One region of the Pantoea sp. Z09 genome, then DNA from elsewhere that is predicted to be linked to it. Evidence: predicted binding sites of a transcription regulator. Region 1 holds the regulator's gene; the other holds the start of a gene.
The links. Region 1 encodes PurR, which represses purine synthesis genes. Its sites were predicted from a motif close to CANGCAAACGTTTGCNTG; they were not measured.
Positions count from the first base shown of each region.

Region 2: a site for PurR is predicted at 10,443-10,460, ahead of gcvT (glycine cleavage system aminomethyltransferase GcvT). Genes of this name have one in related genera too.

Region 1 covers NZ_CP092373.1:2,082,872-2,094,200, reverse strand. Annotated here, with positions in the region: gene punC (purine nucleoside transporter PunC) at 1-732, opposite strand, end outside; gene punR (DNA-binding transcriptional activator PunR) at 856-1,761, shown strand; gene purR (HTH-type transcriptional repressor PurR) at 1,758-2,783, opposite strand; gene MC269_RS10005 (YnhF family membrane protein) at 3,069-3,158, shown strand; gene MC269_RS10000 (C40 family peptidase) at 3,204-4,004, opposite strand; gene MC269_RS09995 (Grx4 family monothiol glutaredoxin) at 4,367-4,702, shown strand; gene rnt (ribonuclease T) at 4,738-5,409, opposite strand; gene gloA (lactoylglutathione lyase) at 5,521-5,928, opposite strand; gene MC269_RS09980 (alkene reductase) at 6,040-7,137, opposite strand; gene MC269_RS09975 (TetR/AcrR family transcriptional regulator) at 7,186-7,767, opposite strand; gene eptA (phosphoethanolamine transferase EptA) at 7,807-9,447, opposite strand; gene MC269_RS09965 (DUF1289 domain-containing protein) at 9,650-9,889, shown strand; gene MC269_RS09960 (aldo/keto reductase family oxidoreductase) at 9,947-10,843, shown strand; gene sodC (superoxide dismutase [Cu-Zn] SodC) at 10,960-11,329, shown strand, end outside.
Region 2 covers NZ_CP092373.1:747,178-758,506, forward strand. Annotated here, with positions in the region: gene argO (arginine exporter ArgO) at 1-26, shown strand, start outside; gene MC269_RS03640 (oxidative stress defense protein) at 169-909, shown strand; gene MC269_RS03645 (LysR family transcriptional regulator ArgP) at 992-1,897, opposite strand; gene rpiA (ribose-5-phosphate isomerase RpiA) at 2,125-2,784, shown strand; gene serA (phosphoglycerate dehydrogenase) at 3,065-4,303, shown strand; gene MC269_RS03660 (5-formyltetrahydrofolate cyclo-ligase) at 4,355-4,948, opposite strand; RNA gene ssrS (6S RNA) at 5,024-5,207, opposite strand; gene zapA (cell division protein ZapA) at 5,247-5,576, opposite strand; gene MC269_RS03675 (YecA family protein) at 5,747-6,325, shown strand; gene pepP (Xaa-Pro aminopeptidase) at 6,376-7,698, shown strand; gene ubiH (2-octaprenyl-6-methoxyphenyl hydroxylase) at 7,695-8,873, shown strand; gene ubiI (FAD-dependent 2-octaprenylphenol hydroxylase) at 8,887-10,089, shown strand; gene gcvT (glycine cleavage system aminomethyltransferase GcvT) at 10,517-11,329, shown strand, end outside.

The DNA.
Region 1 (11,329 bases):
ATAGCTCAGGCCAATATCGGCTGGCGTCAGGCCCGCATCGGCGAGAATGAACGGCGAGCCGGTGAGCCAGGCGAAAAAGCTGGCGGAGCAGGCGGCGTAGATCAGCACGTTGCCGCCATAGACGCCCGAGCGCAGCAGGGCGAAAAATCCCGGCTGATCGACGGCGGTTTTCGGCGCGGGCGGGCGAGCGGGCAGGCGCAGCGTCACCAGCATCAGCGCGACGCCGGTGAGCGTCAGCACCAGAAAAATCGAACGCCAGTGAAAATGGCTTATCAGCCAGGCGCCGAGCAGCGGCGCCAGCGCAGGCGAAAGGGCCACCAGCGGCATAATGGTGGCGAACACCTTATTGGCGCGCGCGCGCGGATAGCGATCCACCACCAGCGCCTGCCAGCTGACGGCTGCGGCGCAGACGCCGATCGCCTGCAGAAAGCGCAGCGCCAGCATCAGCGCGACATTGTCCACCCACAGCATGCCGGCGCAGCCGAGCGCAAACAGCGCCAGTCCCATCAGCAGCACCGGCTTGCGGCCGATGCGATCGGAAAGTGGTCCCCAGAACAGCTGGCCGACGGCGAAGCCCGCCAGGAACAGGCTCATGCTGGCGCTAATCACGCCGGGAGAGGTATTAAAGCTGAGCTGCATCGCGCCAAAAGCGGGCAGATACATATCGGTCGCCAGAAAGCCCAGCATGCTGAGCAGGGCGAGATAGGGCATAAATCCTTTTGATAACGGCATGGTTTTACTCATTCTCATCATTAGTCAGGCAGGTTAAACGCGGCAAAGTGTAAAAGGGTGCGCCCGCCACTGTGAAACGCTAATATTTGCCGAGTGCTGTGAAAAAATTTGAAGGGAAAAAGCATGTGGTCTGAATATGCCCTGGAGGTGGTTGACGCGGTGGCGCGCACCGGCAGCTTTAGTGCGGCCGCCGAAGAGCTGCACCGCGTGCCCTCTGCCGTCAGCTATACGGTGCGTCAGCTGGAAACCTGGCTGGCGGTGCCGCTGTTCGAACGTCAGCATCGCAACGTGGCGTTGACCGCCGCGGGCGAACATTTTGTGCGCGAGGGGCGCGAGGTTATCAAAAAAATGCTTGCCACCCGGCGTCAGTGCCAGCAGCTGGCGAACGGCTGGCGCGGGCAGCTGAGCATCGCGGTGGATCGCATCGTCAAGCTACCACGCAGCCGTCAGCTGGTGACCGACTTCTACCGTCACTTCCCCGACATGGAATTGCACATCAGCTACGAAGTTTTTAACGGCGTCTGGGATGCGCTGGCTGACGGACGCGTCGACGTCGCCATCGGCGCGACGCAGGCGATCCCGGTCGGCGGCCGCTTCTCCTTTCGCGATATGGGCGCGCTCAACTGGCGCTGCGTGGTGGCGCGCCAGCATCCGCTCACCCGGCTGCCGCGGCTCGATGACGACGCGCTGCGCGCCTGGCCGTCGCTGGTGCTGGAGGATACCGCGCGCGCGCTGCCGCGCCGCATGACCTGGACGCTCGACAATCAGCGACGGCTGGTGGTGCCGGACTGGCAGGCGGGGCTGGCGTGTGTGCTGGAGGGATTATGCGTGGCGATGATGCCGGGCCATCTGGCGCGCCCGTTGCTGGATAAAGGCGATCTGGCGGAGCTGACGCTGCCGGCGCCTTTTCCCGAGAGTCCCTGCTGCGTCAGCTGGTCGGAAGCGGGCGCATCGCCCGCGCTAGGCTGGCTGCTTAGCTATCTGGGCGATGCGCAAACCCTGAATCAGGAGTGGCTGAGCGAGGATTAACGGCGGTAGTCGCGGAACGGGCCGTCGCCGACCGAGCGGCGCTCGATCAGGGTCGGATGCACCTCAATGGTCTGCGACTCTTCGCGTTTGCTGGTGATGCGGTCCAGCAGCATCTCCAGCGCTTTCTCGCCCAGCTGCGCTTTCGGCTGATGCACGGTGGTCAGCGCTGGCGTGAAGTAGCGCGCGTTGCGCACGTTGTCATAGCCGATCACCGAAATATCCTGCGGCACGCGCAGTCCCATCTCGTCGGCGGCGCAGATAGCGCCCATCGCCATGATATCGCCGCCGCAGAAAATCGCCGTCGGGCGCTGCTTCTGCTGCAGGATCTGCTGCATCGCCTGGTAGCCCGACTCCGGCTCGAAATCACCCTGCACGATCCACTCCGCGCGCACCGCGATGCCCGCTTCCTCCAGCGCTTTTAAAAAGCCCGCGTGGCGTCCGCCGCCGGTGTTGCGCTCCAGCTGGCCGGGAATGGCGCCGATATCGCGGTGACCGCGTTCGATCAGATAGCGTCCCGCCAGATAGCCGCCCTGGAAAGCGTTATCCAGCACGGTATCGGTAAAGTCGGCGCGCGATTCGCCCCAGTCCATGACCACCATGGGAATATTGCGGTTCTCTTCCAGCATCTTCAGCAGGTCGTCAGGATACTCAGAGCACATCACCAGCAGGCCATCGACGCGCTTTTGCGCCATCATCGACAGGTAGGCGCGCTGTTTCTGCAGATCGTTGTGAGCATTGCCGAGGATCAGGGTATAGCCGCGCTCAAAGCAGTGATGCTCAACCGCCTCGATGATTTCGGCGAAATAGGGTGCCTCGCTGGAGGTGGCAAGCAGCCCCAGCGTTTTCGTGTGATTGACCTTCAGGCTACGCGCAACGGCGCTGGGCGAGTAGTGCAGTTCCTGAATCGCCTGCCAGACGGCGTTGCGCGTCTCTTCCGCGACAAAGCGCGTTTTATTGATAACGTGAGAAACGGTGGTTGTGGAGACACCGGCACGCTTCGCGACATCTTTGATTGTTGCCATTAAAAAGAGACTCCAGAACTTATCAGTAAGCCGCTGATAAGCATAATGTTAATCGTTTGCGTCCGCCAGGATGGTTTTCTGTTAATTCGCTACAGTTTTTTGTCGGTGAAACACGCACTGGGCAGGACAAAACAGGGGCTGTTGCGTGCGAACGGCACGGGCGTTGCGTCAGTTGCGCAACAAAGGCGGGGATTCTAGCAAGGCTTGCGGGATAAAACGAGATTTTTACCGGCGACTGTGGGAAAATCCGCAAGACCCTGACAAATGTGTGGATAAGGAGTAGCTATGAGCACAGATTTAAAACTGGCGCTGATGACCACCGGCGCGGCGCTGCTGATGATCGTGGCCTTTAGCTTTACCGCCGTGATGCACTAACAGCAGCAATAAAAAAACCGGGGACATCCCCGGTTTTCTTTTTTCTTAGCGAATGGTTTTCGGCGTCATCATACGGCGCGCGCCGATATAGTGGCGCTGCCAGTAATCTTCCGACAGCGCGCTAATCTGAATATCTTTCCCGGTGCGCGGCGACTGAATAAACTTGCCGTTGCCGAGGTAAACCCCAACGTGATCCGCCGTGCCGCGGCCGTTGATGCGGAAGAAGACCAGATCGCCTTTCTCCAGCGACTCGCGCTTCACCTCTGCGGCGTCGCGCAGGTGGTACATCTCATTGGCGGTGCGCGGGATACGGAATTTCACTAAGTCCTTATAGGCGTACCAGACCAGGCCGCTGCAGTCGAAACCGGTATGCGGCGAGGTGCCGCCCCACTGATAAGGCTTGCCCAGCTGACCCATCAGCTTGGTCATCGCGGTTTCGCGCGCTTTTTGATAGCGCAGGCGATGGGACTTGCTCATTTTAATGGTGGTAGGATCGTCCGCTTCCAGCAGCCCGGCGCCCGCGGTTTTAGCCGTGCTTAACGGGCGCTGATGACCATAGCGCTTACGGGTGTTTTTAGCGGATTTTTTCTTGTCGCTGACGGGATGAGAGAGGGCGGCCGTGTCGAGTTTCTGCTGTTTTTTCAGTTTGAGTTTTTGCGCAGTCGAGGGGCGAGATTTTTTGGCGCTGGTTTTCACCGGACGGCGTTTGCGCCGCTCATCTTCACGCGCGCTCTTTTTTTCCGCTTTATGCAGACTGGCGTTAACCGGCGTTTGCGGCGAAGCCGACGCAATGTTCAGAAACAGCTGCGCGAAAGCTAAGATAAAAAGCGTAATCAGTAATCGCATCGTCCGGTTTCAGGGTTAGCGGTTACGACAACAGGCCGTAACGAGGTTAGAAAAATCTGATCGGTGATCAGCGCCGGGGCCATTCTAAGCCAGGTTTTTTTCAAAAGTTAAGCCATTTTTCTATTAAACTGTTACAGGGTTGCAACTGGCTCTTAAATGAGCAATTTCAGCAGGTTATAGCAGCAAAATTATTACCAGTTATGAATAGCTTAGGTTTTGATTATCGTCAGGAAAAAGCAGATCTTTAGCTGAGAACTTAACAAACATGGCGGTTTCACCTGACAAGCGAGAAATTGTCGTTTTCAGTGATGGGGCGAAGTCGCTACAATAAACAAACACGAAGTAGGGAATTAAGGAAGGCAATTATGAGTACTGTAGAAAAAATTCAGCGCCAGATCGCAGAAAACCCGGTCCTGCTGTACATGAAAGGTTCGCCGAAGCTGCCAAGCTGCGGTTTCTCCTCGCAGGCGGTGCAGGCGCTTTCCGCCTGCGGCGAGCGCTTTGCCTACGTGGATATTCTGCAGAACCCTGATATTCGCGCCGAGCTGCCGAAATACGCCAACTGGCCGACCTTCCCGCAGCTGTGGGTTGACGGCGAGCTGGTGGGCGGCTGCGACATTATCGTGGAGATGTTTCAGCGTGGCGAACTGCAGTCGCTGATCAAAGAGACCGCGGAAAAGCACAAAGAAGCGGAATAAATAAAAGAGCCGACGCCAGTCGGCTTTTTTTATGCTCAGGCCGATGCGGCCTGCTGCTCGTCGTCGCCTTCTGCCATCGGCAGTGGCCAGCCGCCCAGGCGTTTCCAGCGGTTCACCAGCTCGCAAAACAGCGTCGCCGTCTGCTCGGTGTCGTAGAGCGCGGAGTGCGCCTGCGTGCTGTCAAAATCCATGCCCGCCGCCTTGCAGGCTTTCGCCAGCACCGTCTGCCCCAGCACCAGCCCGCTCAGCGCCGCGGTGTCGAAGGTGGCGAACGGGTGAAAAGGGTTGCGCTTGAGCGCGGCGCGCCCGGCGGCGGCCATCATAAAGTTCAGATCGAACGTCGCGTTATGCGCCACCATAATGGCGCGATTGCAGTGGTGATCCTTGATGCCTTTGCGCACCATCTTAAAGATGGCGTGCAGCGCCTCATATTCGCTGACCGCGCCGCGCAGGGGATTGCTGGGATCGATGCCGGTAAACGCCAGCGCTTCCGGATGAAGCAGCGACCCTTCAAAGGGTTCAACGTGAAAATGCAGCGTCTGGTCGCGATGCAGCCAGCCGTCTTCATCCATTTTCAGCGTGGTGGCGGCGATCTCCAGCAGCGCATCGGTCTGCGCGTTAAAGCCCGCGGTCTCGACATCGATCACCACAGGATAAAAGCCTCGGAAACGTTGATTTAGCGCGTTCAGGGAGTTCGTTTCAGACATCAGCATCTCATAGCAGGAATTGGGCAGCGCGCATTATGGCAAAAAAAAAGAGAGGGTGCAGCAGCAGGGAAGGCTTCAGCCCGCCGCAGAGAGCAGGCTGAAGCGGCAAACTTAGTTGCCCAGGCCGTGACCGGCGTGTTTATTTTCGATCAGTTCGATCTTGTATCCGTCTGGATCTTCGACGAAGGCAATAATGGTCGAGCCGCCTTTTACCGGACCCGCTTCACGCGTTACGTTGCCGCCCGCGTTGCGAATGCGGTCGCAGGTCGCCGCCACGTCATCCACGCCCAGCGCGATATGACCGTAAGCGTTGCCGAGATCGTAGCTCTCGACGCCCCAGTTATAGGTCAGTTCGATCACCGCGCCTTCGCTCTCTTCGGTGTAACCCACGAATGCCAGCGTGTATTTGTATTCAGTGTTTTCGCTCTGACGCAGCACGCGCATGCCGAGCACGCGGGTGTAGAAATCGATAGAACGTTGCAGATCGCCAACGCGTAACATGGTGTGAAGTAAACGCATAACATCCTCTTTTATTGAATCGCCATCTTCCGATGGCGCAAACGCTAAGTATAGCGGTGAAAATAGCAAAAAACGGGCGCTGGCGTAACCGTTGTCGCGCCAGCGTCGCGCTTAAAGCGTGGGGTAGTCGGTGTAGCCTTCCGCGCCGCCGCCGTAGAAACTTTCCGGGCGCTGCGGGTTGAGCGGGGCGTCCTGCTGCAGGCGCGCCACCAGATCGGGGTTGGCGATAAAGTCGCGGCCAAAGGCCACGGCGTCGATCAGGCCGCGCGCGATCAGGTTGTCCGCTTTCTCGACGCTGTAGGCACCGGCGCCGATAATCACGCCAGGGAACAGCGCGCGCACTTTTTCGCGGAAGGCGTCGGTGTAAGGCTTACCGCCCGCCCAGTCCGGTTCGGAGAGGTGCAGATAGGCGATATTGCGCTTCGCCAGCTCGCCGATATACCACAGCGCCGCCTCTTCCTCATCAGGGCCGTTATCCAGATTCTGGAAACTGCCGATAGGCGAGACGCGAATGCCGATACGGTCGGCGGACCAGTTGGCAATAGCGGCGTCCACCACTTCCAGCGCGAAACGGCCGCGCTTCTCGATGCTGCCGCCATACTCATCGGTGCGGCGGTTGGAATCAGGTGCCAGGAACTGGTGCATCAGGTAGCCGTGTGCCGAATGCAGCTCCAGCAGATCGAAATCCGCCTCGCGCGCGTTGGCGGCGGCCTGGCCGAAGTCCGCCACAATCTGCCTGATTTCGGCGACGGTCAGGGCGCGCGGCGTAGAGGTCTCTTCGCGATAGACGCTGCCATCTTCCGCGCGCAGCGAGGTGCGCGTGCCGGCGGCCAAAGCAGAGGGCGCGACAGGCGCATTGCCTTCCGGCTGGACGCTGTAATGGGAAATACGGCCGGTATGCCACAGCTGAACGGCGCTGTGGCCGCCCGCCTCATGAATGCCGGCGTTGATCGTTTTCCACGCGGCGATCTGCTGCTGGGTGTGAAGGCCCGGCGCGCCGGCGTAGCCTTTCGCCTGGAAGGAGACCTGCGTCGCCTCGGTGATGATCAGACCGGCGCTGGCGCGCTGGCGATAATATTCGCCCATCAGCGGAGTGGGTACGTCGCCGGGTTCGATGCTGCGCAGGCGCGTCAGCGGCGCCATAAATACGCGGTTGGGTACGGTGATCGCGCCCACTTTAAGCGGGCTAAACAGCCGGGAACTTGCCATAACATCTCCTGTAGTAGACCGGTCAACTATCAATCAAGGTTTTTTAAATCAGGGCGTGCTCAGCCACTGTTCGAGCGTTCTTAGCGCCAGACGCAGCGGCTGCGCTTCACGAGAAAGCTTGCTCTGCAGGCTCGCGCCCAGCCATAAAATATAGATTAGCTGCGCCATCTCGCGCGGCGCGTAAGGCAACGGCCCATCCGCCTCGAGCGTCTGCGCGTAAAGCGCAATGATGCGGCTGGCGCCATGCTGCAGCGCGTCGCGCATCGGCTCGGAGAGATCGCACACCTCGGCAGAGAGCTTCACCGCCAGGCAGCCGACGAGCTGTCCCTGTTCGCTGAACAGCTGTTCCGCCTGACGAAAGTGGTGCAACAGCCGCTGGCGCGGCGGCGCCTCGCCCTGGCGCAGCTGCGCCTCGAGCTGCTGATAAAGCGCGTGAAAGTAGCGCTCCAGCAGCGCCACGCCGAACGCCTCTTTCGAACGGAAGTAGTAATAAAAAGAGCCTTTCGGCACTTCTGCCCGCGCCAGTAGCTCGCTCAGCCCCATGCCGGTAAAGCCCCGCTGCAGGCAGAGCTGCTCGCCGGTGGCGAGCAGATGTTCACGGGTGTCGATACGGGGTAGCGTCTTGTTCATGGCGGTTAAGGTAGTAGACCGATCGGTCAGATGCAACGCTTAACCCGCTTTTCGGCACGTTCTGATCATGTCGAGCTGCGGCTGATATTCGCCGGTCTGCACATCAAACATCCCCAGCAGCGTATGGAACAGGTTGTCCTGCGACACCTCCGCCGTGGGCGCCTGACGGCGCAAACAGGCTTCATCAATCTGGTAAGCGCGGGCATAGCCGTCCGACATCCACATCAGCAGCGGGATATGGGTCTGCTGTGACGGCGCAAACAGGTAGGGCGTGCCGTGCAGATACATGCCGTGATCGCCGAGGGATTCGCCGTGATCGGAGAGATAGACCAGCGCCACGTTAAAGCGGTCGCTGAGCGCTTTTAGCGAATCGATGGTGCGGCTCAGCATATCGTCGCTGTAGAGCAGCGTATTGTCATAGGTGTTCATCAGCGCCTGATGATCGCAGTCCTGGATCTGATTGCTGTCGCAGGTCGGCGTAAACTGGCGAAACTGCGGCGGATAGCGGCGGTAGTAGGCGGGGCCGTGACTGCCCATCTGGTGCAGCACGATGATGCCGTCGTTATGCAGGCTCTCAGTGTAGTTATCCAGCCGGTGCAACAGAACGTCGTCCAGGCAGGAGCCATCCTTGCACCAGTTATCAAGCTTCCACAGGGTCATATCGGTATGCGGCACGCGATCGCAGGCGCCTTTGCAGCCACCGTCGTTTTCGCGCCACAGTACGCTAATGCCCGCGTGCGCCAGAATATCCAGCACGCCATCCTGATGGTGCGCCAGGTTGGCGTCGTAATGGGCGCGCGGCATGTTGGAGAACATGCAGGGCACCGAGATTGCCGTCTCCGTGCCGCAGGAGGTCGCCTGCGGATAGTAGATAACGTTTTGTTTTTTCAGCTGCGGGTTGGTTTCGCGCCCGTAGCCGCCCAGCGAAAAATTCTCCGCGCGCGCGGTTTCGCCAACCACCAGCACCACCAGCGTTTTTTTCTGCTCTGCCTGGATAACCGGGCCTTTGTGCGCGTCCTGGCCGATATGCACCCAGGCCTGACTCCCTTTCATCCAGCGGTTATTCACGTAGTGGCCGGTGCCGCTGATGATATTGGCGGGCGTCACCATTTTCACCAGCCCTTTATTGTTGCGGATCAGCGACGCGTAATCTTTGTAAAACAGCAGCGCCATCAGCACGATCGCGCCGAGCGCGGCCGCCATCGACAGCGCGCGCCACGCCAGGTTCATCCACCAGCTGTCGCGCCGTTTAAAGCGTACGGAAACCATCAGGAGGGTCGGCACTACGCCCATCAGTCCGACCCACAGCAGGGCGTTGCGGCTCAGTAGCGCCACGGACTCCTGCACATCGGTTTCAAACACGTTTTGCACCATATTGGTGTCGATAACGGTGCCGAAGCTGAACATAAAATAGTTCGCTGCCGCACTGGCGAGGATCAGTACCGCCAGCAGCGGCTTACGCAGATAAGGCCAGGCAACGAGGTTAAAAATCAGGGTGAACGCCGCGGTCAGCACCACCGGAAGGCTGGCGGCAAAGGCGTAATCATGCAGCGAGGTGTAGGGGATCCGCTCCCAGGCTCGAAACAAGAAGAGACCGTTTAGCGCCAGCGCAAAGAAGAGAGCAACAACGATATTAAAGGTGCTTTCGTGACAGCGTAACTTATTTAACAGCATGAGTATCCAGTTAAAAATCAAAGGTCGCTTCAAGAGCATAAGGGGAATAAATGAGGAGAACCTTAACGAAAGCTCAACACTATGCCGTGAGTTTTAAGATAAGCCAAACTAAATAGTTACATTTAGTGACAAGAGCCGCTTCTCGTCAGCAGAAAGGCGCAGCCAATAGGCTATCTTTAAGGGAGTTATCGATTGAAACGAGGACGTTGTGGCGGAGCAACTAGAGTTTTTCCCGGTACCCAGTCCCTGTCGCGGCATCTGCCAGACGGATGCGCGCGGCTACTGCATCGGCTGCCTGCGCAGCCGTGACGAACGCTTTAACTGGATGAACTTCAGCGACGCGCAAAAACGCGACGTGCTGCGCCTGTGCCATCTGCGGCGCCTGCGCCTGCAGCGCCAGCAAAAGCCGAACGACGATCCAGAACCGCAGCAGCCGTCCCTGTTTTGACCGCTTTTCGCTATACTGCCTGTCAGCGCTTTTCCGGACAAACACAGGGATATCATCATGCTACAACCGCAACCGATTTCACCGCAGGGTCCCGCTTTTTCACCGTTGATTATGGGCTACTGGCGCCTGATGGCGTGGGAAATGACGCCGCAGCAGCGCGTCAGCTTTATTGAACACCACCTTTCTCTCGGCATCACCACGGTGGATCACGCCGATATCTATGGCGACTACCGCTGCGAAGCCGCTTTTGGCGAGGCGCTGAAGCTGGCGCCCGATTTGCGCGACCGCCTGCAAATCGTCACCAAATGCGGCATCGCTACCCGCGCGAAGCCCGAGCACCAGATCGGCCACTACAACACCGATAAAGCACACATTCTGCAGAGCGCAGAAAATTCGCTGCGCCATTTCGCCACCGACCGGCTGGATCTGCTGTTGATCCACCGTCCCGATCCGCTGATGAACGCCGACGCGGTGGCCGAGGCGTTTCTGGAACTGCATCAGAGCGGCAAGGTGCTGCACTTCGGCGTGTCAAATTTTACCCCTGCGCAGTTTGCGCTGCTGCAGTCGCGCCTGCCCTTTACCCTGGCGACCAATCAGGTAGAAATTTCGCCGATTCAGCAGAATGTAATTCTGGATGGCACTCTCGACCAGTGCCAGCAGCTGCGCCTGCGTCCGATGGCGTGGTCCTGCCTCGGCGGCGGGGAGCTGTTCCACGACCCGCACTATCAGCCGCTGCGCGAGGAGCTGGAAAAGGTGCGCCTCGAAACCGGCGCCGCCAGCCTGGCGCAGGTGGTCTACGCCTGGGTGCTGGCACTGCCGAGCCAGCCGCTGCCGATTATCGGCTCCGGTAATGTTGACCGTGTCAGCGAAGCGGCCGCGGCGCTGCGCATTCAGCTTGATCGTCAGCAGTGGTTCCGCATTCGCAAAGCGGCACTCGGCTACGATGTCCCCTGAAGCGTAAAACTGTGTCAAAGCGCGGCAGAGAGCGGAAATAGCGGCCAGGCTTATCTCACCTTTGGGAAAGATAAGAGGCAATAATGAAAAAGTCGTTATTAGCAGGATTACTCCTGATGAGCAGCGCCATGGCCGACGGCGCGCTGGCGCAGCAGGTGACGCTGCATAAGGTCAGCGCCGAAGGCATCGGCGAGGCGATCGGCACGGTCGAAATCGAACAGACGACATACGGCCTGCAGTTTACGCCGGCGCTTAAGGGGCTAACCCCAGGCGTGCACGGCTTCCATGTTCACGCCAACGGCAGCTGCGAGCCTGGCGTCTCGGAAGGGAAAACGGTGGCGGCGGGCGCGGCGGGCGGTCATCTCGACCCGCAAAAAACCGGCAAACACCTTGGGCCCTACGCAGAGGGCCACCTCGGCGACCTGCCGGCGCTCTATGTCGACGAAAAAGGCCGCGCCGACTACCCGGTGCTGGCGCCGCGTCTCA
Region 2 (11,329 bases), 1.3 Mb from region 1:
CGCTGCAGGGCGTAGCGAATTTCTGATTCGAATAGTCTGAAAGCGGCAGAACAGGATAAGCAAAACGCGAACTTTTGCGGTATAACACGTTCTTAGCAGTGCCTACTATCCCGCTCAGGCTCGAGCCTTTGATGCCGCGGCAAAACAGAGATTTCAAGGAGGACTTTCGTGAAACTGAAAGCACTGGCGCTGGTCGCCATGACAGGCGCGTTAGCGCTGCCGTTAAGCGCCCTGGCCGACGAACTGCCGAACGGCCCGCACGTAGTGACCTCTGGTCAGGCAACCGTGGATGCGCGCCCGGATATCGCCACGCTGTCGATTGTGGTTAACGTCTCTTCTAAGGACGCGGCGGACGCCAAAAAGCAGGCGGACGACCGCGTTGCGCAGTATTTCGATTTTCTGCAGAAAAACGGCATTGAGAAGAAAGATATCGATGCCGCCAACCTCAGCACCCAGCCGGAATATGACTACACCAAAGAGGGCAAGTCGGTGCTGAAAGGCTACCGCGCGGTGCGCCAGGTGCAGGTTACGCTGCGTCAGCTGGATAAGCTGAACGAGCTGCTGGACGGCGCGCTGAAAAGTGGCCTGAACGAAATCCGCTCGGTCGAACTGGGCGTCACCAACCCAGACAGCTACAAGGCGCAGGCGCGCAAGGCGGCGATCGATAACGCCACGCAGCAGGCGGCGGCGCTGGCGGAGGGCTTCAACGCGAAGCTCGGCCCGGTTTACAGCATTCGCTATCACGTCGCCAACTACCAGCCGATGCCGATGGCGCGCATGTATAAAGCAGCCGCGCCGGCAGCGGATACCTCTGCGCAGCAGACCTACGAGCAGCAGAGCATTCACTTTGACGATCAGGTGGATGTGGTGTTTGACATCAAGCCGAACACGGCCGCTACGCAGCAGTAAGGGAAAGGGGCGCTCAGCGCCCCTTTTTTCGCCGTTTGTCAGATAACAAACCAGTTAAAACGCTACCCGCGTGCACACCTACTCAGGCGGCCAGATTATCCTGACGCAGTACGCGATGGCCGTGTGAAATCAGCGCGTCGGTAACGCGGCGCATCAGGCGGCTCTCCGGCGCAAAGCGGTGCCAGTAAAGCATGCGGCGCTGGCACAGGCCGGGCGTCAGATCCAGCAGCTCGCCGCTCGCCAGTTCGCGCTCGATCTGCAGATGCGGGATCATACAGCAGGTCGAACCCTGGCGCGCCAGCTGCACGAAGGCTTCCGACGAGTTAACAATATGGCAGGGCACGCTGCCGGGCGAGAGATCGAAATTCTGCTGCAGAAAGGCCTGGTGCATGTCGTCGAGATGGTCGAAAGCGACCGCCGGGGCTTTCAGCAGCGCCGAGCGCGTCACGCCGTTGGGGAAGTAGCGCGCGGCAAACTCGGGCGAGGCGACAAACAGGTAGTCGAGCGCGCCAAGCTGATCGACCAGGCAGCTCGGCAGCGGCTGCGGCTGAATACTTACCGCGCCAACCACTTCGCCACGGCGCAGCCGCTCCTGGGTGCGGGTTTCATCTTCAACCTGCAGATTGAGGCGCACCGGCGAGTCCGCCAGCACCTCTTTTAACGCCGGCAGCAGCCAGGTCGCCAGACTGTCGGCGTTGACCGCCAGCGACAGCAGCAGCGGCGTCGTGCCGCCGTTTTCGTCGCTCAGCCACTCCTCTTCCAGCAGCTCTACCTGATGCAGCAGCGCCAGCAGCTTCTGGCCCTGCTCGGTGGGGCGCGGCGGCACGGTGCGCACCAGCAGCGGCTGACCAAACAGGTTTTCCAGCTGCTTGATGCGCTGGGAGACGGCCGACTGCGTAATGCATAATTTTTGTGCGGCGCGCTCAAAGCCGCGTTCGCGAATCACCGCATCCAGCGCCTGAAGCGTTCGATAATCGGGGCGTTTCATTATTGTTCTCTCTCGTTCAGGATGGACGATACTATGCCATAAAAAATTCATCTGACGCGCTGTGCGCCGGATCTTTACGCGCGCCGCACCGCAGAAAAGGGGCCGCCAGCGCCATTTTTGCGGGCCGGCTTGCAAAGCGATCACGTCAGCCTAAACAGCCGCGCACATTCGGCAAGCGTTGCTTTATACTACGCGCACTTCGTTGTCGCACAGGTTATAAACATACCATGACCCAGGATGAACTGAAAAAAGCCGTAGGCTGGGCCGCGCTGAAATATGTGCAGCCGGGCACCGTCGTCGGCGTCGGCACCGGCTCTACCGCCGCGCACTTTATCGATGCGCTCGCCACCGTGAAACATCAGATTGAGGGGGCGGTCTCCAGTTCGGAAGCCTCTACGCTGAAGCTGAAAGCGCTCGGCATTCCGGTGTTCGATCTCAACGAGATTGACGATCTGGCCATCTACGTCGACGGCGCGGATGAGATCAATCCGCAGATGCAGATGATCAAAGGCGGCGGCGCGGCGCTGACGCGCGAGAAAATCGTGGCGGCGGTGGCGGATAAGTTCATCTGCATCGCCGACGCCTCGAAAGAGGTGGACGTGCTGGGGCGTTTTCCGCTGCCGGTCGAGGTGATCCCGATGGCGCGCGCCTATGTCGCCCGCGAACTGGTTAAGCTCGGCGGCCTGCCGGAGTATCGCCAGCATGTCGTCACCGACAACGGCAACATTATTCTCGACGTGCACAATCTGCGCATTCTCGATCCGAGTGCGCTGGAAAAAACCATCAATGCGCTGCCGGGCGTGGTCACCGTCGGGCTGTTTGCCACACGCGGTGCCGATATTGCCCTGATCGGCACGCCAGACGGCGTGAAAACCATCGAAAAATGATCTGTCCGGCGCGCTCAGCGCGCCGGTTATTTGCACGCGCAAAATATCTTTTCTTACATCGCCTAAATTCGGTGACTTATGTCACATAACCGTCATCGACAGCAGGTTCGTTCTTTGTTCCCGGTTCAGCTCCCGATTTTCTGTGGCAATGTGCTGGGCGCAGGCCTCCCCGTGCTGGCGGCAAGGCAAACGGTTGTCTTGCCGCAGGCGTAAATTTTGATATTTTGACAGAAGGCGCGCTTATGGCGGCCATTGTTGAAATCACAATAGGGTCGGGGAAATGGCAAAGGTATCACTGGAAAAAGACAAGATTAAATTCCTGCTGGTGGAAGGCGTGCATCAGAGCGCGCTGGAGAACCTGCAGGCGGCAGGTTATACCAACATCGAATTCCATAAAGGCGCGCTGGATGCCGATGCGCTGAAATCCGCCATTCGCGATGCGCACTTTATCGGTATTCGCTCCCGCACCCAACTCACCGAAGAGATCTTCGCCGCGGCGGAAAAACTGGTCGCCGTGGGCTGCTTCTGCATCGGCACCAACCAGGTCGACCTTAACGCGGCGGCGACGCGCGGCATTCCGGTGTTTAACGCGCCATTCTCCAACACCCGTTCGGTCGCCGAGCTGGTGATCGGCGAGATGCTGCTGATGCTGCGCGGCATTCCCGAAGCCAACGCCAAAGCGCATCGCGGCATCTGGAATAAAAACGCCCTCGGCTCGTTTGAAGCGCGCGGCAAAAAGCTGGGCATCATCGGCTATGGCCATATCGGCATGCAGCTCGGCGTGCTGGCGGAAAGCCTGGGGATGCACGTTTACTTCTACGACATCGAAAACAAACTGCCGCTCGGCAACGCCACCCAGGTGCGTCATCTGGCCGACCTGCTCAATATGAGCGACGTGGTCAGCCTGCACGTGCCGGAAACGCCTTCTACCCAGGATATGATCGGCGCGCAGGAGCTGGCGCAGATGAAGAAGGGCGCGCTGCTGATCAACGCCTCGCGCGGCACCGTGGTGGATATTCCGGCGCTGTGTGACGCGCTGTCGAGCAAGCATCTTTCTGGCGCCGCTATCGACGTCTTCCCGGTTGAGCCCGCCACTAACAGCGATCCGTTCACTTCGCCGCTGTGTGAATTCGACAACGTGATCCTGACGCCGCACATCGGCGGCTCGACCCAGGAAGCGCAGGAGAATATCGGGATTGAAGTCGCGGGCAAGCTGGCTAAATATTCCGATAACGGCTCTACGCTCTCTGCGGTCAACTTCCCGGAAGTGTCGCTGCCGATGCACGGCGCCAGCGCCAGCCGTCTGCTGCACATTCACGAGAACCGTCCGGGCGTGCTGACGGCGATCAACCAGATCTTTGCCGAGCAGGGCATCAACATCGCCGCGCAGTTCCTGCAAACCTCGCCGCTGATGGGGTATGTGGTGATTGATATCGACGCGCCGCAGGATCGGGCGGACAAAGCGCTGCAGCTGATGAAGGCGATTCCAGGCACCATCCGTGCCCGTCTGCTTTACTGATCGCGCACTATGCAAAAAGGGCCGGCAACGGCCCTTTGATGCAAATCCCGCTTATTCCCACTGCCACAGCCGCGACGGCGTCAGCACCGCGGGCAAAGGCACATCCCACTCCGCCGTTGGCAACTGCTCCACCTGCTGACAATCGTGCGCCACCCCAACGGGTAAGAACCGATGCTGCCGCCAGTTCTGCAGGGTGCGATCGTAGAAGCCGCCGCCCATGCCGAGGCGCTGCCCGCTGCTGTCAAAGGCCACCAGCGGCACCATCATCACATCCAGCTGGTCCAGCGTAATCAACGAACGAATATCGAGCGGCGGTTCGGGAATACGCAGTTTATTCGGCGTCAGCACCGTTTCCGGCGTATAGCGCAGAAACAGCAGATGGCCAGCGGCGAAAGGGTGCAGCACCGGCAGATAGATCTGTTTTTTCTGCTGCCAGAGTTTAGCGATAAGCGGACGGGTGTTGATTTCGCCGTCAACCGACAGAAACAGGGCGATATGGCGGGCGTTAGCAAGAGGAGCGAAGTTAACCGCGTGTTCCGCCAGCAGCGCGGCGGCCTGGACCTGCTGTTCTTCCGTCAGGGCGCGGCGCAGATGGCGCACGTGCTGACGCAGAGCGTGTCGATCGAGCAGTGAGGGCTGTGACATGGGAACCCCGTTGATAAGTCGCTGATTGAGCAACTATATCATTCACAACGGGGAAAAACAGATGCAGAAGGTAGAGAGATCTCCGAGATGCCGCCGCAGGCTGTAACCCTTGAACCCTTGGTTCAAGGTGAATGTGCCGTCGCAACCATCAGGCTTCTCGGACGGACCGAGCATGCTCACAGGTTACAGAGCGCCACACTCTGTTGGTATGAAATATCGGCTCAGGGGACTGGCCCGCTTGCAAACATCTCAGAGAAAATGGACTTCACCGTTACTGTAGCACAGCAACCATAAAGTATTATTCGAACTTCGCACCCTGGCGGTCGGTTATGCGACCTTGCTCAACAAGAGCCTGTTCAATGGTCTGCTGCAGCATACGGATACGTTGTTCCATATTAGCAGCATAATCGCGCGTTTTCACTTTCTCTTGCGCCAGTTCATGGCAGATGTTTAACGCGGCGATGAACACCAGTTGCTCGGTATTTGTGACTCTAGTGCGAACTTTTAAATCTTGCAACCGTTGATTGAGATCATCGGCAGCCGCATTCAGCGCATCTTGCTGTTCAGGCGGACAATTCACTCTCAATGAACGACCAAAAATTTGTATATCTACTGGTTGTGCAGACATGCCACCTTCCTGACTGATTACTTCGCCCGCAGCTCCCTTTATGCTCAATGCGTTGGGAGGCGGGCAACTATATAGACCCGCGAAATAACTTACAACCCCTTTTCTGGAAACCTTGAGGCAGCTAGTGGTAGCATAACACGAACTTATTCTGCCAACGACGACGAATCCTTATGTCTTTACAGAACGCAACCCCCGATTACAACGCGCTGGCTTCGGCGCTCTCTCAGCAAGGCGTGGGGATGACGCCAGCGGAAATGCATGGCCTGATCAGCGGAATTCTGTGCGGCGGCAATCAGGACAACAGCTGGAAAACGCTGGTGCACGATCTCACCAACGAAGGGATGGCGTTTTCACAGGGCCTCGCGCTGCCGCTGCAGGCGCTGCATGAAAGCACCGCCAGCACGCTGGAAGATGAAGGCTTTTTATTTCAGCTGATGCTGCCAGACGAAGAGGATATCAGCGTCTTCGACCGCGCCGACGCGCTGGCGGGCTGGGTGAACCACTTCCTGCTGGGGCTGGGCGTTACCCAGCCGAAGCTGGAAAAAGTCACCGGCGAAACCGGCGAAGCGATTGACGATCTGCGCACCATCGCACAGCTTGGCTACGATGAAGACGAAGACCAGGAAGAGCTGGAACAGTCGCTGGAAGAGGTGATTGAATATGTGCGCGTGGCGGCACTGCTCTGCCACGACACCTTCAATCATCCTCAGCCGACCGCCCCCGAAGTGAAAAAACCGACGCTACACTAAGCCAGATATCTCAGGGCGCGAACGTGCCCGTTTCTACAGGGAGTGCAAACATGATTTCTCTGGATACTTTCCAGCAGCGTCGTCAGGCGCTGCTGGCGAAAATGGCTCCGGGCAGCGCCGCCTTGATCTTTGCCGCGCCGGAAGTGACCCGCAGCAACGACAGCGAATATCCGTTCCGTCAGAACAGCGACTTCCTGTACTTCACCGGCTTCAACGAGCCGCAGGCGCTGCTGGTGCTGATTAAAAGCGACGAGACGCACAACCACAGCGTGCTTTTCAATCGCGTACGGGATCTCACGGCGGAAATCTGGTTTGGCCGTCGGCTGGGGCAGGACGCCGCGCCTGAAAAGCTCGGCGTCGATCGCGCGCTGCCCTGGGATGATATCGACCAGCAGCTGCATCTGCTGCTGAACGGGCTTGATGTGGTCTATCACGCGCAGGGCGAATACGCCGCGGCGGATGCGCTGGTCTTCGCCGCGCTCGGTAAACTGCGCCGCGGTTTTCGCCAGAACCTCAGCGCGCCGGCGACGCTCACCGACTGGCGTCCCTGGGTGCATGAAATGCGCCTGTTTAAGGGGCCAGAGGAGATAAATATTCTGCGCCGCGCCGGAAAAATCAGCGCGCTGGCGCACACCCGCGCAATGCAGGCCTGCCGTCCCGGCCTGTTCGAATATCAGCTGGAAGGGGAGATCCACTACGTTTTCAACCAGCACGGCGCGCGTTTTCCCTCCTATAACACCATCGTCGGCTCGGGCGAAAACGGCTGCATTCTGCACTACACCGAAAATGAGAGCGAACTGCGCGACGGCGACCTGGTGCTGATTGACGCCGGCTGCGAGCTGCACGGCTACGCTGGCGACATCACCCGTACCTTCCCGATAAACGGCCGCTTCACCGCGCCGCAGCGCGCGATCTACGACATCGTACTGGCCTCGCTCTACAAGGCGCTGGCGCTGTTCCGCCCTGGCGTCAGCATCCGCGAGGTCAACGAAGAGGTGGTGCGCATTATGATTGCCGGGCTGGTGGAGCTGGGCATTCTGCAGGGCGAGGTAGAGACGCTGTTGGCCGAAGAGGCGCACCGTCCATTCTTTATGCACGGACTGAGCCACTGGCTGGGGCTGGACGTGCACGACGTCGGCCATTACGGCACCGCCTCGCGCGACCGTATCCTTGAGCCCGGCATGGTGCTGACCGTGGAGCCAGGGCTTTACATCGCGCCGGATGCCGATGTGCCGGCAGAGTATCGCGGCATCGGCATTCGTATCGAAGATGACATCCTGATCACCGAAACCGGCAACGAAAATCTCACCGACAGCGTCGTTAAAGACGCAGATGCGATTGAGGCGCTGATGGCAGCGGCGCGTCCGGCATGAACATTATCATTGTCGGCGGCGGCATGACCGGTGCGACGCTGGCGCTGGCCATCTCCCATCTGACGCAGGGTCAGCTGCCGGTAACGCTGATCGAGAACAGCGCGCCCAGCAGCCGCGCGCATCCAGGCTACGACAGCCGCGCTATTGCGCTGGCGGCCGGCACGCGGCAGCAGCTGGCGGATATCGATCTCTGGCGCAGCATCGACGCGTGCGCCACGCCCATTACCACGATCCACGTCTCCGATCGCGGGCACGCCGGCTTCGTTACCCTGCACGCGGAGGCGCATCAGATCCCCGCGCTCGGCTATGTGGTGGAGCTGTTCGAGGTGGGCCAGCGGCTGTTCAACAGGCTGCAAAGCGCGCCAGGCGTCACCCTGCGCTGTCCGGCGCGGGTGACCGACGCGCAGCGGCGGCAGGATAGCGTGCAGGTGACGCTGGAGGGTGGCGAGCAGCTGGAAGGGGCGCTGCTGGTGGCCGCAGATGGCTCCCGCTCGCCGCTCGCCGCCTCGCTCGGCATCCAGTGGCAGCGCGAGGATTATCAACAGCTGGCGGTGATCGCCAACGTCTCGACCGAGCTGCCGCATCAGGGACGCGCCTTCGAGCGCTTTACCGAGTACGGCCCGCTGGCGCTGCTGCCGATGTCGGACAATCGTCTGTCGCTGGTGTGGGCTCATCCGCTGTCGGCGCGCGAAAAGGTGGCCGCCTGGAGCGACGAGGAATTTCTGACGCAGCTGCAGCGCGCGTTCGGCTGGCGGCTGGGGCGTTTTACCCATACCGGTCAGCGCGAGAGCTATCCGCTGGCGCTGCAGAGCGCCACGCAGCAGGTGTCGCACCGCCTCGCGCTGGTGGGCAACGCGGCGCAGACGCTGCATCCTATCGCCGGTCAGGGGTTCAACCTGGGACTGCGCGACGTGATGTCGCTGGCGGAAACGCTGGCAGCGGCGCATCGTCAGCAGCAGGATATCGGCAGCTATGGCGTGCTGCATCACTATCAGCAGCGCCGCCAGCCCGATCGTGACGCGACTATTACCCTCACCGACGGGCTGGTGCGGCTGTTCGCCAACCGCTACGCGCCGCTGGTGGCGGGACGAAATCTGGGGCTGTTGGCAATGGATCATCTGCCGTGGCTGCGTAATCAACTGGCTGAGCGCACGCTTGGCTGGGTTAAGCGTTAACTAAGGGGCACCGATGCAAAGTTTTGATGTGGTCATCGCCGGCGGCGGCATGGTAGGACTGGCGGTCGCCTGTGGATTACAGGGCAGCGGGCTGCGCGTCGCCGTGCTGGAAAAGTCGGCGGAGCCGCAGTTCGATGCCAGCGGCGCGCCGTCGGTGCGCGTGTCGGCGATCAACGCCGCCAGCGAGCGGCTGCTGCAGAAGCTCGATGTCTGGTCCGATATTCTGGCGCGACGCGCCAGCGCCTATCACGGCATGGAAGTGTGGGATCGCGACAGCTTCGGCGCCATTAGCTTTGATGACGAGCAGCAGGGGCTGACCCATCTCGGGCACATTATTGAAAACCCGGCAATCCACAGCGCGCTCTGGCAGCGCGCCAGCCGCTGCAGCGACGTGACGCTGATGGCGCCTTCGCAGTTGCAGCAGGTGGCGTTCGGCGAAAATGAAGCCTTTATTACCCTGCAGGACAACACCATGCTGACGGCGCGTCTGCTGATCGCCGCAGACGGCGCCAACTCCTGGCTGCGCAACCAGGCTGACATTCCCTTAACCTTCTGGGATTACGAACACCACGCGCTGGTGGCGAATATCCGCACCGATCTGCCGCATGACGCGGTGGCGCGCCAGGTGTTTCACGGCGACGGCATTCTGGCGTTCCTGCCGATGCAGGATCCGCACCTCAGCTCAATCGTCTGGTCGCTGTCGCCGCAGGAGGCGAGCCGCCTGGCCAGCATGCCGCAGACGCTGTTCAATCAGCAGCTGGCGGTGGCGTTCGATATGCGGCTCGGACTCTGCCATCTGGAGAGCGAGCGCAAAACCTTTCCGCTGACGGCGCGCTACGCGCGCCAGTTCGCCGCGCACCGTCTGGCGCTGGTGGGCGACGCCGCGCACACCATTCATCCGCTGGCAGGGCAGGGCGTGAATCTCGGCTTTATGGACGCGGCGGAGTTGATTGGCGAGATCCGCCGCCTGCATCAGCAGGGCAAAGATATCGGCCAGCACCTCTACCTGCGCCGCTACGAGCGCAGCCGTAAAAGGAGCGCGGCGATGATGCTCGCCGGGATGCAGGGCTTCCGCGAGCTTTTCGCTGGCGTCCACCCGGCGAAGAAGCTGCTGCGCGATCTGGGATTAAAGCTGGCGGATACCCTGCCAGGCGTGAAACCGGCGATGCTGCGTCAGGCGATGGGGCTGCACGACCTGCCTGACTGGCTGCGTTAAGCCTCTCGTTTCCTCTTTGAGCCAGCCTTGCGCTGGCTTTTTTACGCCTGCACCAAAAAAGAGCAGCGCTGCACAATGAGCGCGCCTCGTTTGATTTATTCTAATTTAACTGCAGCGTTCGCATTACTTTTATTTATAACAGGAATCCCTGCGCCGATGAGGTTATTAACAATCTGCGCGCTATTCCTGATTATCTTGCTGCGTTAAAGCCGCAGCGTCCGATTTCCTGCGCGGTAAATCACAAAATCACAGTTTATTATGCTGAGTGCTTTGCGTGCACCGCAACGGGCATGCTTCAATTCGGCCCTGTACAGCTTATGGTTAAATCGCCTTTTCAATGATAACGTCAGGGAAAAGAGAACGTTTGCGCGGGCTGCCGCCACGGCGCTGGCCGCCCAAAACTTACCCGCTTCGCGACAGGATGGTTATGACTCAGCAAACCCCGTTGTTTGAACAGCATCAGGCCTGCGGCGCCCGCATGGTGGACTTCCACGGCTGGATGATGCCGCTGCACTACGGCTCGCAAATGGACGAGCATCATGCCGTGCGTCAGGACGCCGGGATGTTCGACGTCTCCCATATGACCATTGTCGATCTGCACGGCGCGCAGACGCGCGACTTTTTGCGCCATCTGCTGGCAAACGACGTCGCCAGGCTGACGCAGCCCGGCAAAGCGCTCTACACCGGCATGCTTAACGCCTCCGGTGGCGTCATTGACGATTTGATTGTTTACTTTATGACCGACGACTTTTTCCGGCTGGTGGTCAACTCGGCGACGCGCGAGAAAGATCTGGCGTGGATCGGCGAGCACGCGCAGGCCTGGGGCGTGGCCCTGACGGAGCGCGACGACCTGGCGCTTATCGCCGTTCAGGGGCCGCAGGTGCAGCAGAAAGCGCAGACGCTGTTCAGCGACGAGCAGCGCGACGCGGTGGCCGGCATGAAGCCCTTTTTCGGCGTGCAGTCCGGCGACCTGTTTATCGCCACCACCGGCTACACCGGCGAAACGGGCTATGAGATCGCGCTGCCCGCCACGGCGGCGGCCGACTTCTGGCAGCGTCTGCTGGCGGCGGGCGTCAAGCCCGCTGGGCTGGGCGCGCGCGACACGCTGCGGCTGGAAGCAGGCATGAACCTCTATGGCCAGGAGATGGACGAAGGGGTCTCGCCGCTGGCGGCCAATATGGGCTGGACGGTGTGCTGGGAACCCGCCGATCGCGACTTTATCGGGCGCGAGGCGCTGGAG